4 regions of the Peribacillus sp. NPDC056705 genome follow, and region 4 is predicted to be linked to each of the others. Evidence: riboswitches for the same ligand, from Rfam matches in the RefSeq annotation. Region 4 holds a riboswitch; each other region holds the start of a gene.
The links. Region 4 has a riboswitch for cobalamin ahead of ACFRAK_RS19965 (energy-coupling factor ABC transporter permease). Riboswitches for the same ligand answer to the same signal wherever they lie in the genome.
Positions count from the first base shown of each region.

Region 1: it holds a riboswitch for cobalamin, as region 4 does, so the genes downstream of both, ACFRAK_RS00360 (ABC transporter substrate-binding protein) here and ACFRAK_RS19965 (energy-coupling factor ABC transporter permease) in region 4, are expected to answer to the same signal.
Region 2: it holds a riboswitch for cobalamin, as region 4 does, so the genes downstream of both, ACFRAK_RS23235 (hypothetical protein) here and ACFRAK_RS19965 (energy-coupling factor ABC transporter permease) in region 4, are expected to answer to the same signal.
Region 3: it holds a riboswitch for cobalamin, as region 4 does, so the genes downstream of both, metE (5-methyltetrahydropteroyltriglutamate--homocysteine S-methyltransferase) here and ACFRAK_RS19965 (energy-coupling factor ABC transporter permease) in region 4, are expected to answer to the same signal.

Region 1 covers NZ_JBHTYI010000001.1:80,244-84,623, forward strand. Annotated here, with positions in the region: gene ACFRAK_RS00355 (polysaccharide deacetylase family protein) at 1-803, shown strand, start outside; cobalamin riboswitch at 890-1,064, shown strand; gene ACFRAK_RS00360 (ABC transporter substrate-binding protein) at 1,246-2,211, shown strand; gene ACFRAK_RS00365 (FecCD family ABC transporter permease) at 2,174-3,229, shown strand; gene ACFRAK_RS00370 (heme ABC transporter ATP-binding protein) at 3,236-4,380, shown strand, end outside.
Region 2 covers NZ_JBHTYI010000031.1:9,209-13,588, reverse strand. Annotated here, with positions in the region: gene ACFRAK_RS23240 (ABC transporter substrate-binding protein) at 1-892, opposite strand, end outside; gene ACFRAK_RS23235 (hypothetical protein) at 896-1,441, opposite strand; cobalamin riboswitch at 1,599-1,818, opposite strand; gene ACFRAK_RS23230 (AAA family ATPase) at 2,009-2,965, shown strand; gene ACFRAK_RS23225 (DUF58 domain-containing protein) at 2,998-4,158, shown strand; gene ACFRAK_RS23220 (DUF4129 domain-containing transglutaminase family protein) at 4,155-4,380, shown strand, end outside.
Region 3 covers NZ_JBHTYI010000049.1:4,346-8,725, forward strand. Annotated here, with positions in the region: gene ACFRAK_RS26170 (aminopeptidase) at 1-248, opposite strand, end outside; gene bcp (thioredoxin-dependent thiol peroxidase) at 260-730, opposite strand; gene ACFRAK_RS26180 (ion channel) at 793-1,212, opposite strand; cobalamin riboswitch at 1,453-1,645, shown strand; gene metE (5-methyltetrahydropteroyltriglutamate--homocysteine S-methyltransferase) at 1,790-4,096, shown strand; gene ACFRAK_RS26190 (acyl-CoA thioesterase) at 4,096-4,380, shown strand, end outside.
Region 4 covers NZ_JBHTYI010000021.1:6,284-10,663, forward strand. Annotated here, with positions in the region: gene cbiQ (cobalt ECF transporter T component CbiQ) at 1-597, opposite strand, end outside; gene ACFRAK_RS19960 (energy-coupling factor ABC transporter substrate-binding protein) at 584-895, opposite strand; gene ACFRAK_RS19965 (energy-coupling factor ABC transporter permease) at 897-1,640, opposite strand; cobalamin riboswitch at 1,814-2,007, opposite strand; cobalamin riboswitch at 2,209-2,399, shown strand; gene ACFRAK_RS19970 ((2Fe-2S) ferredoxin domain-containing protein) at 2,550-2,918, shown strand; gene cobJ (precorrin-3B C(17)-methyltransferase) at 2,933-4,380, shown strand, end outside.

The DNA of each region.
Region 1 (4,380 bases), on a different contig from region 4:
TAGAGGGTATAGGCATAAAAACGGCTGCACCGATTGCGGAAGATGACATTGAAGTGGTCGAAGCGGCCGAGAATGAGACTGAGACTGGTCAGGATTTGGATGGCCAGATCGATACGGGAGACTGGATAATGGCCAAGTCCGCGGTCAGGCTTCCAATCTTGATGTATCACAGCATTTCTGAAGGGAATGGACTTCGGGTTCCAATTGAGGAATTCCGAGCACAGATGGCTTGGCTTCGGGAGAATGGTTACTATACATTATCGCCTGAAGAAGCATACCTCGTTTTAACCGAGAATCGGATGCCAAGTGAGAAGTGTGTCTGGCTTACTTTTGATGATGGCTATACAGATAACTACACGGAGGCTTTTCCGATATTAAAAGAAAATGATATGAAAGCAACTGTCTTCATGATCGGTAAGTCCATTGATAAAGGTCATCACCTGACTGAAGATCAAATGTTGGTGATGAGCAGGAATGGGATTTCGATCGAAAGCCATACGATCAACCATTTGGAGCTGAACCGCATGACGGCAGTACAGCAAGAAGCTGAAATGGTCCAGTCAAAGGATCTGTTCGATCGTATCCTCAAACAGGACACGACAGTGCTTTCCTATCCTGTTGGCCGGTATAATGAAGAGAGTCTAGCGCTGTCAGAAGAAGCGGGATACAAGATGGCAGTCACCACCGAACCTGGGGGAGCTTCAAGGGACCAAGGGATGCATGCCCTGCATCGAGTTCGGATTTCACCCGGATTATCAGTCGGTGGGTTCGCGTCGCTGATAGAAAATGCTTCTAATCATTGAAGATGGACGGGTCATTTCGAACTTGTTCAGAAAAATCATATAATAATCGATTCTTACATGGTGTATAATGAAGGCAGTGAAAATTATATACATATGAACGATTTGGTGTCTTAATGACTTAAAAGGGAAGTTGGTGAAATGCCAACGCGGTCCCGCCACTGTATATGGGAGCTGACGGCTGTGTACCACTGTATGAGATATGGGAAGGTGCCGTTGACGATGACCATGAGCCAGGAGACCTGCCAGAATTCGTACACCTGTAACCTACGCGGATGGGAAGGTGTGTGGCAGACCCTAAGAAAGAGTCCGTAATGATATTGTTGCCATGCAAGCACCTTCCGTTTAACGGGAGGTGCTTTTTGTTTTGGGGGCATCTTCCAACAATGCGTTTTCTTAATTACAGGTGGGAAGAAATTAAATGAAAAGATTGTGGGGAATGAAAATGAAGAAAATTTTTGGTCTGATACTGTTGATGTTGCTTACTGCAGGATTGATGGTTGGCTGCAGTGACGCTGCTGATGAAGGAAAAGAAAAGCAGCAAACGAATCATGCTCAACACGAAGCTTTTCCGATTACGATTAAAGATGCAACTGGGGAAAAAGTGACGATAGAACAAAAACCGAAGAAAATTGTTTCGTTGATACCAAGTAATACGGAAGTGGTCTTTGCACTTGGATTGGGAAAAAAGGTCGTTGGTGTTTCCGACAATGATAATTACCCGGAAGAAACGAAAGAAATTGAAAAAGTTGGCGGAATGGAAATGAACACGGAGCTGATTGTCTCCATGAAGCCTGATCTTGTTCTTGCGCATGCATCAAGTGCCCATAATTCGAATGAGGGTTTACAGCAGCTTAAGGATGCTGGAATAGATGTCCTTGTAGTGAATGATGCACAAAGCTTTGACCAAGTCTATAAGTCTATTGAAATGATTGGACAGGCAACGGGTGAACAGGATAAGGCAAAAGAAATCGTTACGGATATGAAAACGAAGCTCAAGGATATCCAGGAAAAGGCCAAATCCGTAAAGGAAGAGGATAGGAAGACCGTTTTAGTGGAAGTTTCGCCTTCACCGGAAATATACACACCTGGAAAAAATACTTTCATGAATGAGATGCTTAACATTATTTCAGCGGATAATGCTGCTGCAGAATTGGACGGATGGGCAAAAATTGATGAAGAGTCGATGATTGCTGCAAATCCGGATGTCATCATTACAACGTATGGTTATTATACGAAAGATCCAGTTAGTGAAGTGACGGGCCGAAAGGGATGGCAAGACGTAAATGCCGTTAAGAATGGCCAAGTCTTTGATGTCCATTCAGACTTGGTGACCCGTTCCGGTCCACGTTTAATAGAGGGAGTAGAGGAACTTGCCAAATCAGTCTATCCGAACCAATTTGACAACTAAATGGGCGTTTGCTTATTTGATTGCGTTGTTCATTTTGTTATTCGCGATGACGATAGGCATTTCCTTTGGTTCGGTGCCAGTACCGATTCCCGTACTTATACAAATAATCGGCAAGGAGATTTTCCATTTGCCGATTTCTGCTGATCCGGATGTGATGCTTACGAATATCGTGATGAACATCCGCCTGCCGCGTGTATTGCTTGCGGGTTTGGTCGGGGCATCACTTGCGATTGCGGGTGCGGCTTTTCAGGGACTGCTCCGGAACCCGCTCGCTGATCCTTACACATTGGGTATTTCATCAGGAGCATCGGTAGGCGCCGTATTGACAATATTCTTGAATATTTCACTGCCGTTCATCGGTTTATATACTCTTCCGGCATTGAGTATCTTATGCTCAGTGCTCACGATGCTTTGCGTACTTACTTTCGCAAAAAAAATGGATCGATCGATGAAAGTGGAAACGATCATTTTAACGGGAATCATTTTCAGCTCATTTTTAAGTGCCTTCATTTCATTGATGATTGCGCTGACGGGTGATGAATTAAGACAAATCATCGGCTGGCTGATGGGAAGCGTTTCAATGCGAGGTTGGAATTACATTGCAATCATTTTGCCCTTTTTTATCATTGGATCATTGATTTTGATCATGAATACTAGTGAATTGAATGCGATGACTTTCGGGGAAGACCGGGCAAAGCACTTAGGTGTGAATGTTAAGCGGCGGAAAATGTGGATCTTGATAGCCGGTTCGACATTGACAGGGGCAGCCGTTGCCGTTTCAGGGGCGATTGGCTTTGTAGGATTGGTCATTCCTCATTTTGTCCGAAAGATTTGGGGGCCTGACCATAAACATCTGCTTCCTTTGTCATTGTTGGTAGGAAGCGGATTCTTAATATTGGCGGATTTTGTGGCACGAACGATCATTGCCCCATCGGAACTGCCGATCGGGGTGATCACCTCACTTATCGGGGCGCCTGCATTTGCGCTGATTTTATTAAAGAGACGGAGAGAAGGGTAAAAACGGATGCTTGAAGTAAGAGGGTTAACAGGTGGATATCATAACAAAGCTGTTTTGGACTCTGTCTCTTTTGATGTACATAAAGGGGAATTATTCGGGATTCTTGGTCCAAATGGCAGCGGAAAAACGACGCTTTTAAGCATGCTTAGCGGGGTGCTCGATTATAAAGGCGGAAGCGTACGGATTAGAGGTAGGGATTTGAAGGATTATTCGTCAAAACAACTTGCACAGGTCATTGCTGTGCTCCCCCAACATTCCTCATTAGCTTTCTCCTATACAGTAAAAGAGACGGTCTCACTTGGTCGATATGCCCATCAATCAGGTTGGTTCCACAGTTGGTCCGCAGAAGATGAATCGATTGTCCAACGAGTTATGGAACAAACGGGAGTAGCTGATTTTCAGGATCTTCATTTTGAACGATTATCAGGAGGGGAGAGACAAAGGGTTTTGCTGGCACAGGCACTTGCCCAAGAGCCAGAAATCCTTTTTTTGGATGAACCTACGAACCACTTGGATCTTTCCTATCAAAAAGATCTTCTGGATCTAATGAGGAAAATGGCAAAAGAGCAGAACTTGACCGTTATTTCAATTTTTCATGATTTGAATTTGGCTGGATTGTATTGTGATCGGCTTATGTTGCTTGAGAAAGGGCAGATTCAGGTTGTTGATGTGCCGAACGAAGTGCTCCAACAGGAACGGATTCAGGATGTATATCATACGACGATCGAAAAACATCCACATCCCGCCCTTCCGAAACCGCAGATGTTCATCGTTCCGGAAAGGCATGGCCATGATACTATCCCATTGGAAATCGATGGTTCCTATTTGACAGTCGGTCCTGAGATGATTCAATTGGATTCACCGATTCCACTTAGAACGATGTCTTCTGGAGTGACTGGTTCAGGGACGGGCTGGCATAAATATTTTGTGAATAGGCACGTCCATCATGGCTATGATTGCGAGGATCATCATGTTGAAATGGCCGACTATTTAAAGACTCATGGTTTTGAACCTCAGGAAACGGTAGGGATGATGACCGCCGTCTTTCTCGACACGGTTGCTTTCAAGCTATTAAGAGCTGAAGATTTCTCGGTTTTCATTATCGTGACGGCTGGTGTAGGAAATGCTATCGACGCTTCTTTAGCAGACCG
Region 2 (4,380 bases), on a different contig from region 4:
TTGGTCCAGGACGTGACATGATATTTTCATCAAGTAAATGGACATCATCGTTCTTCACCGCATCGATATCTTCCCAGCCCTTACGCGATTTAATTTCACCAACAGCATCATCTGCATACGTGGCGGTGGTGATGATGGATTCAGGGTTCCTTTTGACGATTTCTTCATCAGATACTTTAACCCAGCCTTTTTGGTCATCAAAGATGTTTTTTATGCCGGCAGTGTCCATGATTTCATTTTGGAAGGTCTCCGATCCTGTTGTATAGATTTCCGGAGCAGGGCTAATCTCAAAGTATGTTTGCTCCTTTTCATCTAAGGTTTTCACTTTTTCTTCGACATTTGTAATTTGGGATTTGATATCTTTCACTAATTCATTCCCTTTTTCGGCGACACCCATCACTTTAGCAATCTGCCCGATATCACCATATACATCATCGAAATTTGCCGCAGATTTAATGATGAATACAGGGATACCGGCATCTTCAAGTGGTTTCAGTGCCGTTTCATCCCCAATGGTATAAGCAATGATGGCATCAGGTTTCAAGGCAATGATTTTTTCTGCATTAATGTTAACGGAGTCTGAAACATGTTCGATATCCTTCGCTTCCTCTGGATAATTATCGAAGTCTGTCACGCCAACGACTTTATCACCCTGTTCAAGGGCAAATAAGATTTCCGTATTGCTTGGCTGAAGTGAAACGACCTTTTCCGGGATTTTCTCGAATTTTATTTTCTTACCAGTATCATCCGTAACGGTATAATCCTTGATTTCTTCGACCTTTTTACTATCTTTATTATCCTTTGAGGATTGATCATTGTTCACTCCGCATCCGGTGAGGAATAGCGTAAGCATCAGCATGGAAATCCAACTGAATCGTAGGGTTCTCTTCATTATTTATTCCTCCGTTTTCTTTTTCATTGGTTTGGTTGGGTATGATTTACTTATAAAAGGAATCTCCTCGATCCCCTGTTGCTTATTGACGTAGACTGCCATCACGAATAATACATTTGCAAGCAAGTGAGCGTAATCAAAAAGAATTCCTGGAATTTCCTTTTCTAGACTTACCTTGTGTAAAGCTCGCACGGACTTTTTGGCCTCACTGCGGCAAGTATGCAAAGTACATGCTGCGGTTGATCCTTGTGGAAGGACGAATGTTTCGATTCGATCCCTCACTTCAGCGACATACCGGTCGTAGATTGCACTTAAACGGTCGAGATCATCGCCGGTAATGGCTAAATTCCCACGGACTGAGCCGTTTAAATGGTAAACCATGGGCAATAATTCCATTAAGTCACGGTATACATCGGGGACGTCCTCAGTAAGCGAGGCGGCCAAGCCGATCTGTGTCGTCAATGAGTCTGTGCGGATTTCAAAATCGACGGTCGATACGGACTCACGCATGTATGGGTAGCATAAAAAACGAAAGTCTTTCTTTGCCATAAATCTTCCTCCTTTTACGTATTGGGTGAATGACCTCCGTATTGCTTTTCCCAGCAAGACAAATAGCCGACCAAGAGTTTTGGTCGGCTTCGGGCATCTATGTATCTGTAGTAGAAAAAGATGGGAGGGCCGTACAATCTCCTATCTTCCGAAGAGCATAATACGATGAAAAAAGGCAGGTCTCCTGGCTCGTGCGTCATTTTACTCTAAGAACCTTCCCATTTGGGTTAAATGGCCGGTAATCGGCGAGCGATTACAACCTCAAATAGTGGTAAACATCTTATTTCATTAGCACTTACAGTTGCGGAAACAGCTTCGGTTTTAAACCGAATTCCCTATTAAGCTGACAATGCAGCACCTTTTTCTGCAAGATTCATATTCACTTAGCAACAGTTTACCATACCTTTTTTCAATAGACTGCATTAATATTTTTGGACAAATTCGTTTATGGTTTACCGAATATCTAGTAAACTTACAATGTAAGGTTTAATTGGAGCTTAATGTAAAATTTTGATATAGAAAAAGGTATGAAATCATGGTGATACTGTGAATCCCGGGAGGTAGAGAATGATTTATAAGCAGGTCAATCAAAAACTGGAAATGGTTCTGGGGAACATCGAAAAGGTGATTATCGGAAAACGGGATATAGCAGAACTAAGTATCGTGGCACTCCTTTCCGGTGGACATGTTTTATTGGAGGATGTTCCGGGCGTAGGGAAGACAGTCATGGTAAGGGCACTGGCAAAATCTATAGGTGCAAGCTTTAAGAGAATTCAATTCACACCTGATTTACTTCCTTCTGATGTTACTGGTGTTTCGATCTTCAATCCTAAGGAACAAGAATTCATTTTTAGGCCAGGTCCGATAATGGGACATATTATTTTAGCCGATGAAATTAACCGGACCTCGCCGAAAACTCAGTCTGCATTACTTGAAGCCATGGAAGAGGCAAGTGTGACGATTGATGGTGTCACAAGGAGATTGGAGAAGCCGTTCTTCGTAATGGCGACACAAAATCCGATCGAATACGAGGGGACGTATCCGCTTCCGGAGGCTCAATTGGATAGATTCCTATTAAAAATGAAAATGGGCTATCCGGGTGTGGAAGAAGAGATAGAGGTTCTTAATAGAGCTCAATACACGGTACCGCTTGATGAGCTGGAAGCCGTCATCACCTTGGATGAATTGATAGAATTACAGGCTGAGGTAAAAGCTGTGATAGTGGATGACACAATAAAACGATATATTGTTGAATTGGCGAATCGAACACGTACGCATGAAGGGGTCTATTTAGGTGTAAGCCCGCGTGGATCGATAGCCTTGATGAAGGCAGCCCAGGCTTACGCGCGGGTCCAGGGCAGGGACTATGTTCTGCCGGACGATGTTCAATATTTGGTGCCATTCGTATTTTCCCACCGGCTTATTTTGAAACCTGAAGCGAAGTATGAGGGCTTCGATGCTGGAATGGTGATACATGAAGTTGTGGCGACAACACAGGTGCCTGTAAAGCGGGCTATGACCTAATGCGCAAATTCATCAACATTTTAAGGGGAAATATGAGTGTGGTCGGACTTGTATTACTCTTGACGGTTTCCTTTTGCTATGCAATGTTTCAAGGTGGTTTTGTCAGTTGGTTCATTTTTTATTCATTTTTGCCGTTTTCTGTGTACGCTTTGATTCTGCTGTTTTATCCGCTGCATGATTTGATCGTTGAGAGAAAGATCAATAAAAGGGAATGCCAGGCCGGCGAATCTGTTGAAATAGCATTGACGTTTACCCGTAAAAACCGGCTGCCCCTACTATTTATGGTGGTAGAGGAGGAATTGCCTCAGCGTCTGGAAGATAGGGGATTTCAAAGGAAAATCATTATCTTTCCGGGATTCAGGCGTACCTTCTGCATGTCATATACCTTGGAAGACATGGAGCGTGGAGAGCATTCGTTTCAATCGATCCGCTTTTGGGTTGGGGATTTTTTCGGGTTAGTCGAAAAGGAAGCGATATATAGTTCACCTCTGAAAATAACTGTTTTTCCTCGTTATCATGAGCTTGCCTACAGTGATCTTGATCGAGTGTTCAATCAGGGGGCAGTGGTTTCAACAAAGAAAACACAACGGGAACATTCAGTGGTATCCGGAGTAAGGGAATATCAGCCAGGCGATCAGTTGTCATGGATTAATTGGAAGGCGACGGCCAGAACGAGTGAAATCATGACGAAGGAATTCGAAGTGCAGAAAAACCGGGATGTATTCATCATGCTTGATGAAAAGCCGTCGGATTTATTCGAAGAATCCATTGTGATGGCTGCTTCCGTTGCTCACGCCATGTTAAAGAAAGGCATGGAAATTGGGTATGTGAGTATGGGGTCGAGGATGATCATACCGGCAGCAGCGGGCAATTACCAGAAACGAAGGATTTTTTACAGACTTGTTAAAGAAGAGCCGAGTGCAGTAAACGCATTGAATGAAAATGTCAGGAAGGGAATTCTTCCGGCAAACGCTGCTGTGATATTCATCGTTTCAGACTTAACTTTAGAAAAGGTGGACATATTGAGTGCTTTCCAACCTAATCAGGGATTAATGTTATGTGTTAAGAAACAGGCAAATCTTACTGATGAGGAAAGGTTGTCAAGTTCTGCAGCTGTTTCGAGGGGGATGAAGGTTAGCTTTTTTGAACAGGGCCAACTAAAGTTTGATAGATCAGAGGTGATGGCAAAGTGAATGTCACCACCGAAAAGTTGGAAAGGTTCATGCATGTCTTGATGTATGTATTTGGTCTGTTGTTGATTACTGAATGGTTAAGGCCTGTCGATAAACTCACCGATACAGGTAATATCATCATTTTTATTTTATTTTTGCTCTATTCCCTGCTGCTGCATTATTTCCGCCTACATTGGTCAATCCGAGTTATTCTCAATAGTGCTTATATAATGATTTCATTAC
Region 3 (4,380 bases), on a different contig from region 4:
TTCAGAGCCCATTGCGAAGATGTGTCAAGTTGTTCCTTCACATTCCCTTGTAACAGGTGGCGGCTTATCTCATCGTCTTCGAGTTCTACATATGGATAAGCACCCACTCTGTAAATTTCATCAATCAGCTCTTTCAATAATGGTTTCGTGTTAATATGCCCCCGTATGAGGATTCTCTCTTTTGGCTGTATTTGTATCGAATGATGAATCAGCCTGGCTGCAAGCTTCGTTATTCGCTCATCCTTCATCTGCCTGTCCCTTATTTTTCGAGGTCACGAAGAGTTTCAAGAGCTTCTTCGACGTGGCCTTTGACTTTTACTTTACGCCATTCTTTGACTATCTTACCAGCCTTATCTATCAGGAAAGTTGAACGTTCAATGCCCATATACTCCTTGCCAAAGTTCTTTTTCAATTGCCAAACATCAAATGATTCAGCCGCTTCATGATTTTCGTCAGCCAGCAGCAGAAAAGGCAATCCATGCTTTTCGATGAACTTTTCATGACGTGCCGCTGGATCTGGGCTGATACCAATGATGACCGCGTCCAATTCCTCGAATTGCTCATTATGGTCCCGGAAATCACAGGCCTCCGTCGTGCAACCTGGCGTCATGTCTTTTGGATAAAAATATAAAACAATGTTTTTCCCCTTAAAATCCGATAGGGAAACCATTTCACCATTGTTTGCAGGGAGTTTGAAATCAGGTGCTTTTGCTCCAATTTTAACAGTCATATTGAACCCTCCATTTCCTTCATTATGGTAAGAGTACCCAATAATCGAAAGAAACACAACTTTCATTTATTCCTCCTATCATTCTGTTCCAGATCGATAACTGTCCGAATCACGAACGCTGCCGGTAGTGTATACCCGATGAAAGCCTGAATGGTAGCTATCATCCTGCCCATGCCAATCGGGGCTATATCTCCATACCCTACAGAAAACATCGTCATCGCACTAAAGTAAAAGGAAGTCTTCAACTGTTCATAGAAAGTGCCATCCAGCCGATTGCCCATATCAAGAATCACCGAATGATTCTGAAGCTCGTATAATAAATAAATCAGTGCGAACCCAACCAATATCGTCGCATATAAATTGCCAAGCCACAGCATATCCTCCAGAGAAAACTTCTTTCCTCCCGACTCAACAAGAAATAACGTACGAATGCTCATCACCATGCAAAAAATGATTCCTGCAATCAAGATGTAGAAAGTCATCCCCAACGCCCCATTTCAATACGCCACTCCCTCTATACATACTCCCTGTCCAAACAATATATTCTTTTTTAGGAACAGACCTTATCCTCATCACCCACACACTCAAAAAAACGGATTCTTTTCCCGAATCTCATGTTGACCCTTTTGGTCGGATATGTTAAGATTGTCTAAATTTTTATAATAGTTTTTATTTTAAAAATTTTAGACTTGCAAACAGTTTATAAAGGCAGGTTTTGTAAAATTTCATATGTGGAAATAGGTTCCTAATTATTAATTAGGATTAAAAGGGAAGTCCGGTGTAATTCCGGCACGGTCCCGCCACTGTAATGGGAGTGTTAGCGCCATCCAATATGCCACTGATCAACGGATCGGGAAGGCCCGCCGCTAATGATAATCCCTAAGTCAGGAGACCTGCCTATTTCAACAACACTGTTTTAACCTACGGGAGATAGGGAGGTGTTAGGGACCTTATAATTGTAAGGGGCATTCTGAATGCCTCTTATTTTAAGCATTTCTAACTTTCTCTTTTGACGGTTAGGGATGCTTTTTTTATTGTTCAATAATATGAATTGGGAGGATGGGAATTTTGAAAAGCAGTAGTTTGGGTTACCCTCGAATCGGGGAAGATCGTGAATGGAAACGTACATTGGAAGCTTACTGGTCAGGTAAAATCGATGAAGCGGAATTTACGGCACAACTAAAAGCAATCCGTTTAGGCAACTTACAAAAACAGAAGCAACGGGGCATTGATATCATTCCTGTCAACGACTTCACTTTCTATGATCAAATGCTCGACATGTCCGTCATGTTCGGTCTTGTTCCTGAACGTTATTCAGCCTATGAAGGCGGTAGAGTTCCTCTTTCCGTATATTATTCAATGGCTCGCGGAAACAATGATGAAGTTGCTTCCGAAATGACGAAATGGTTCAATACGAACTATCACTATATTGTCCCTGAATTAAAACTGCCACAGCTGACTTTAACAGAAAATAAACCACTTGCAGCATACCGGGAAGCCAAGGAAAATCTAGGGATTGAAACGAAGCCCGTATTGATCGGACCTTATACCTTCATCTCCCTTTCCAAAGGCTTCAATAAACAAGAGATCCCTGGCATCATCCTGAGCTTGCTTCCCCTATACACGCAAATCCTGCGGGAGTTGGAGCAAGAAGGAGTGAAATGGGTACAAATGGATGAACCTGCTCTTGTTTCATCCATTTCCAAAGATGATATGCAAACTGTTACTTACCTCTATGAAAAGCTGAATGAAGCAGCACCGAACCTGAACATCATGCTACAAACATACTTTGATGCCGTGGAACACTACCAAGAAGTCATCGAATTAAAAGTCCAAGGAATCGGTCTTGATTTTGTACATGATAAAGGGAGGAATCTAAGTAATCTTGAAGCATTCGGCTTCCCTAAGGACAAAGTACTTGCTGCAGGTGTGATTGACGGAAAAAACATTTGGCTATCTGATTTATCGAAAAAAATTCAATTGATCGAGACTCTTAAGAAAAAGGTAGCCGAAGACCAAATCTGGCTTCAGCCCTCTTGTTCCCTGCTTCATGTCCCAGTGACCGTTCGTAATGAATCCGCCCTTTCAAAAGAAGTGAAACAGGCCCTTGCTTTCGCTGACGAGAAACTTGAGGAAATCACACTCTTGGTCAAAGGGAATAATCAAGGCTTTGAAGCAATCGCCGAAAAAGTCGATGCCAATAAAATTACGGTTCAAACGTTAGCAAGTTCAAATGCACGGAATCATGGGGCTGTACGATCGAAAGTCGAAAAGGTTAAAACCAGGACTGCCGGCCGTCAAATTCCATTTAAAGAGCGTTACCAAAAACAACAGGAATTTTTCAAATTGCCTTTCCTTCCTTCGACTACGATCGGTAGCTTTCCGCAGACACTTGAAGTTAAACAAGCACGCGGGAAATTCAAAAAAGGAGATTGGACCGCTCAGCAATATGAAACATTCGTTAACGAAGAAATCGGCAAATGGATCGAAATCCAAGAAGAAATCGGTTTGGATGTTCTCGTTCACGGGGAATTCGAACGGACGGATATGGTTGAATACTTCGGCCATAAGTTGGGCGGATTCATCTTTCTGGAAAAGGGTTGGGTCCAATCCTATGGATCCCGCTGCGTAAAACCACCAGTCATCTATGGCGACATCCATTTCATCGAACCGATGACAGTCAAGGAAAGTGTTTACGCACAATCACTGACGAAGAAGACGGTAAAAGGAATGCTTACAGGTCCTGTTACGATTTTGAATTGGTCATTTGTCCGTGATGATATTTCCAGGGAGAATGTTTGTTATCAGCTGGCGCTCGCTTTGGAAAAGGAAGTCATTGCATTGGAATCTGCTGGAGTTAAAATGATTCAGGTTGATGAGCCTGCACTTAGAGAAGGTCTGCCATTGAAAAAAAGCGATCGCGACGAGTATTTGAACTGGGCTGTAAATTCATTCTTGATATCCACATCAAGCGTGGAGGAAACAACCCAAATCCATACGCATATGTGCTATTGCGACTTCAACAGTTTCATGGATGTCATCTCCTCCCTCGATGCCGATGTAATTTCCATCGAAACATCTCGTAGTCATGGGGAGCTTGCTTCCGCATTCGAGGAAAAAACATATGAAAAAGGCATTGGCCTGGGTGTGTATGATATTCACAGCCCGCGTGTGCCGGCAGTGGAAGAAATGGTCGATATGATTGAACGGGGCATCAAGGTATTGGATAAAGACCAGTTTTGGATCAATCCCGACTGCGGCCTGAAAACAAGGGGTATCCCGGAAACCGTCGCTTCCCTGAAAAACATGGTCGAAGCAGCAAGAATCGTCCGTGAAAACCTTTTGGCCAAACCAACAGGCCTATGATGGAAAAGAATGTGGCCCATCCAACACAGCAATCACGGACTTTTTTAACCGACCTTGTTTTTCCACCGGATACAAATCATCACAATACCATCTTTGGCGGAAAAGTAATGGCCTATGTTGATAAAATAGCCTGCATTTCAGCTATGCGCCATTGTCGAAAACCCGTTGTGACTGCTTCAAGCGACTCTTTTGATTTTTTGGCCCCCATCAAGACAGGGGATGCGATCAACCTTGAAGCTTATGTCACCTGTGCTCATCGCACATCAATGGAGGTATTCGTGAAA
Region 4 (4,380 bases):
TAGTAATCCGAGAGAGCGAATGCCTTTCCTTAACGAACCATACCCCAGCCGTGAAGCTTGTGATTGGTGAATGGCCAAAGCTGTTTCTAAAAAAATAAAGATGAAGCGATAGGTCAATTCTATTAAATCGACCAATAAGGAAGGCACTTTAAGTTTTCGCATCACCGATAGAATGACGGTAATGGGTGTAGTTAAGGTGAGAAAATATAAACAGCTGATGCTGCCTATTACGACAGTGATCAAATTGATCACTGTTCCTATGCTGTCATCGCTGATGAATATTTGCCAGTTCCCGACCTTCCAGGACCACCATATATTCGAAAACGAAGTAAATTTGCTTGTAAAAGAAAAAAGGATGGTAATGGTTCCTGATAGTATAAAAAATCCCGGTAATAGAAGTAATTTAAAATAATAAGAAACCGGGATTTTTGCCGCAAAAATGATTAAAGCGCTCATCACCGTAAAAGTGATGAGTGAAACGGTCATATCCCTTACCGTTAACGAAAATAGCAAAAGGGAGATTGCAAAAACCATCTTTTCTAACGGATGTACATCCTTTAGCCCATTGAAATAGGCATATTTATCAATGAGTAACATGCTTCGATTTTCCGGGAATTTCCTGTTTGGTTTGCTTATTCCTTTGTTTCGTTACACCTATGAAATAACCAATGAAACCGGCTCCGATTGCAGCTTGCAGCGCAAATAATAAACTTTCGGTTTCCGCACCTGGCGGCTCCCAAATACTGTTGAACCATGGCTTGTATTCCGGCTGGATTTTAGTGATGGCTTCTTCAGCTTCTCCATCGGCACCGCCAAATTCCGTTCCTTGTTGCGTGATTAACGGTATGGTAGCAAGAACGACCACCAGGAAAAGCAGCAGTAAACTTTTTTTCATGTTAACGGGCCTCCTTAGATAAAACTCGCAGCAACTTCAATTCGCCTAGATTGTATTTTTTTAAGAAATTCATCACGACGACTGTCAGTAGCCCCTCACTGATTGCCAAGGGAATTTGGGTCAGGGCAAAAATCCCTGCAAATTTACTGAAAGAGGCCATGAATCCTCCTACCTCGGATGGAAAAGCAAGAGCAAGTTGAATGGAAGTTACTACATAGGTTCCCAAATCTCCAAAAGCAGCAGCCAAGAACACGGCAAGTGAAAAGGACCAACCCAATTTAGTTGCGCCCTTGAAGACGAAGTAAGCAATGAGCGGTCCGCAAACGGCCATGGAAAATGCATTGGCCCCTAATGTCGTCAATCCTCCGTGAGCCAGTAAAACGGCTTGAAATAATAGAACGATGGAGCCAACGACACTCATGGCCAATGGACCGAATAAAATGGAGCCCAAACCAACTCCGGTAGGGTGTGAAGAACTTCCCGTAACAGAAGGAATCTTTAGGGCGGATAAAATGAATACAAATGCACCCGATAGGCCAAGCATCATTTTTGTTTCTGGGTTTTCCCTTACTTTGGTTCTAATGGACCGGTAACCTAGGATTAAAAATGGAAGCGTCACGGCCCACCAGAATATAGCCCATTCAATGGGTAAAAAGCCCTCCATGATATGCATGGCCATTGCCCGTTTTGGGACGAAAAGCAGTAAAATGACAAAATAAATGGTCTTCCAATTGGTTCTTTTCATTCTTTCTCCTTTCAAAACTTTTAATTTTTCTGAACAATCTTGAGAAGAAAGGCGGCCCAACATAAAAAGCACTTCTCTCAAAGGAAAGAAGTGCGTAATGAACAGGAATTTTGCAGCATAAACCAACCATGGGCCTTTCTGCCTGATCCGCACACCCATCCTCGTAGGTTGAAACAGTTTCACGCTTCATGGCAGGTCTCCTGGCTTTGGTTCATCATCCCATTACATCCTTCCCATCTCATTTGACAGTGGAATTGTTAAAGTAATAGGACTCCCCTTTACAGTGGCGGGACCGCTCCGGATTTTCACCGGCTTCCCTTTTAAGCTGAATTCCGAAAAATTCAACACCATAAAACTTATGTAATTATTTAGAAAATTCTCGTATAGTGTACCATAAAGAAATAATTCCAGCTATACTATCTTTTTTTTTTGACTAAGTTTGTTGCAAGGAAAGGCTTGTTGACAGGATATACACTATTAAACTTTTCTAAACAGTCGGAATAAACTATTGAATTTTGATAAAGTTGTTATATGATAGATAAAGTTAGTTAGAAATGTATAATAAAACCAAATATTTCATTTTAAAAGTGCCCTTGTGTGAATATGCAAGGGATAATAGGGAAATCGGTGAAAGTCCGATGCAGCCCCCGCTACTGTAAACGCTGATGAAATTGTCGATAGCCACTGGCATTGTTGCCGGGAAGGGACAAGGTAAAATGAAGCGTAAGCCAGGAAACCTGCTTTTAAAATTGCATGATACTTTTCGGAGGGAAAGGTAGAAGGACTATGACGATTTCGGGAGATTGGGCATTCTTGCCTGGGGCTCCTCATCCATATAGTTTTTTTAAACCTTGACTCTTATGTTAAGGTTTTTTATTTTGCCTTTTCCCTGAACGCAGGAGGAAGAAGATGACTACTTGGAACTTAATGGGTACAAATACACATCTGTTGATTTGTAATGGAAGCAGCTGTATGAAAAAGGGCGGGGAAGAAGTAACCCAGGCGATTCGCGATGAAATTACTTCCAAAGGACTGGACATGAAAATCCATACAACGAGGACACGGTGTAACGGAAGATGTAAGGATGCCTGCGTTGTGATTGCCTATCCTCAAGGAAACTGGTATCGAGTGGAGACGCCTGATTTCGGCCGCCAAATTGTCAGCCATATCGATGATGGGGAGTTTGTTCCACAAATGATCTACCAATTCAATGATGGGGAAATGGCACCCAATCCAAATTTTCCTGCTCATACGGGTATTTCAAAGAACAAAGCGTAAAAGGAGATGTCTTAATGAGTACAAACGGTAAATTATTCGTCGTGGGCTTTGGACCAGGGAATTTTGAACACATTACCAAACGTGCTGTCGAAGCCCTTCAAGAAAGTGACTACATCATTGGTTATAAAACTTATGTTGAACTCATTCAGGGACTGCTTACAGATCAAACGATTATTAGTACGGGGATGACTGAAGAGGTATCGCGTGCTCAGGAAGCAGTGAAACAAGCGGAGCTGGGTAAGAAAGTTGCGGTAATCTCCAGCGGGGATGCTGGGGTTTACGGGATGGCTGGGTTGGTTTATGAAGTATTGATTGAAAAAGGCTGGAAAGAAGAAACTGGAGTGGGTATTGAAGTCATTCCTGGCATTTCTGCAATCAACTCTTGTGCATCTTTACTTGGGGCACCAGTCATGCACGATTCGTGTACAATCAGCCTCAGTGATCATCTAACTCCTTGGGAACTGATCGCTAAAAGGGTTGAAGCAGCTGCAATGGCAGACTTTGTCATTGCCCTGTATAATCCGCGCAGCGGCAGGCGGACGAGGCAAATTGTTGAAACACAGAAGATTCTCCTTCGCTACCGTTCACCCGATACACCTGTCGGGTTGGTGAAAAGTGCCTATCGCGATAGGCAAGATATTGTCATAACCAATTTAAAAGAGATGTTGAACCACGATATTGGAATGTTGACCACTGTCATTATTGGTAATTCCTCCACCTTTTTATATGATGACAAAATCATTACACCAAGAGGCTATCAGAGGAAATATACTTTGAATTCGGAAAAGCAACCATTGAAGCCGCATCAGCGTCTGCAAAAAGAAGCGGAACCGTGGGCATTAGATCAAGAAGCCTTCACCGAATCCTCTGGAGGAGTTGGATTACTTACAAAAGCACCTGAAAAGAAGCCAGCTTCCTTTGAAATGGCAATGGAAGCACTGTCAAGAGTCAAAGGTCAAACCGTTCAGCAATCCATTGAGCCGATTGTTCAGCAAAAAATGGAGTCGGTATTCGAACTTGCCGTTAGTCCAGGTGTGGCGAATAAACAATTCACTCCCAAACAAATGATGACACTTGCGGAAGTTGTCGGGGAAAAGGGCACGATGGAATACACGCCAAATCATAAAATCGTATTAAAGATACCGACAATGGATCCGGAAGTCATTACGGGGAAATTGCAGTCAGCAAACTTTCTATTATCACCGATTGGAGATGTACTGACATTAAAAGCATGTGATTTCTGTGATGGCGAAAAAACCGAATCCATTCCTTATGCGGATGAAATACATCGGGTGCTTGGCGGAATGAAAATGCCAAAGGAACTAAACATCGGTTTTAATGGGTGTGGGATGGCTTGTTATAGTGCTGTGATGGATGATATCGGGATTGTCTTCCGAAAAGGGAAGTTTGACTTATTTCTTGGAGCTAAACCGGTTGGAAGAACAGCCCATCCAGGTCAGCC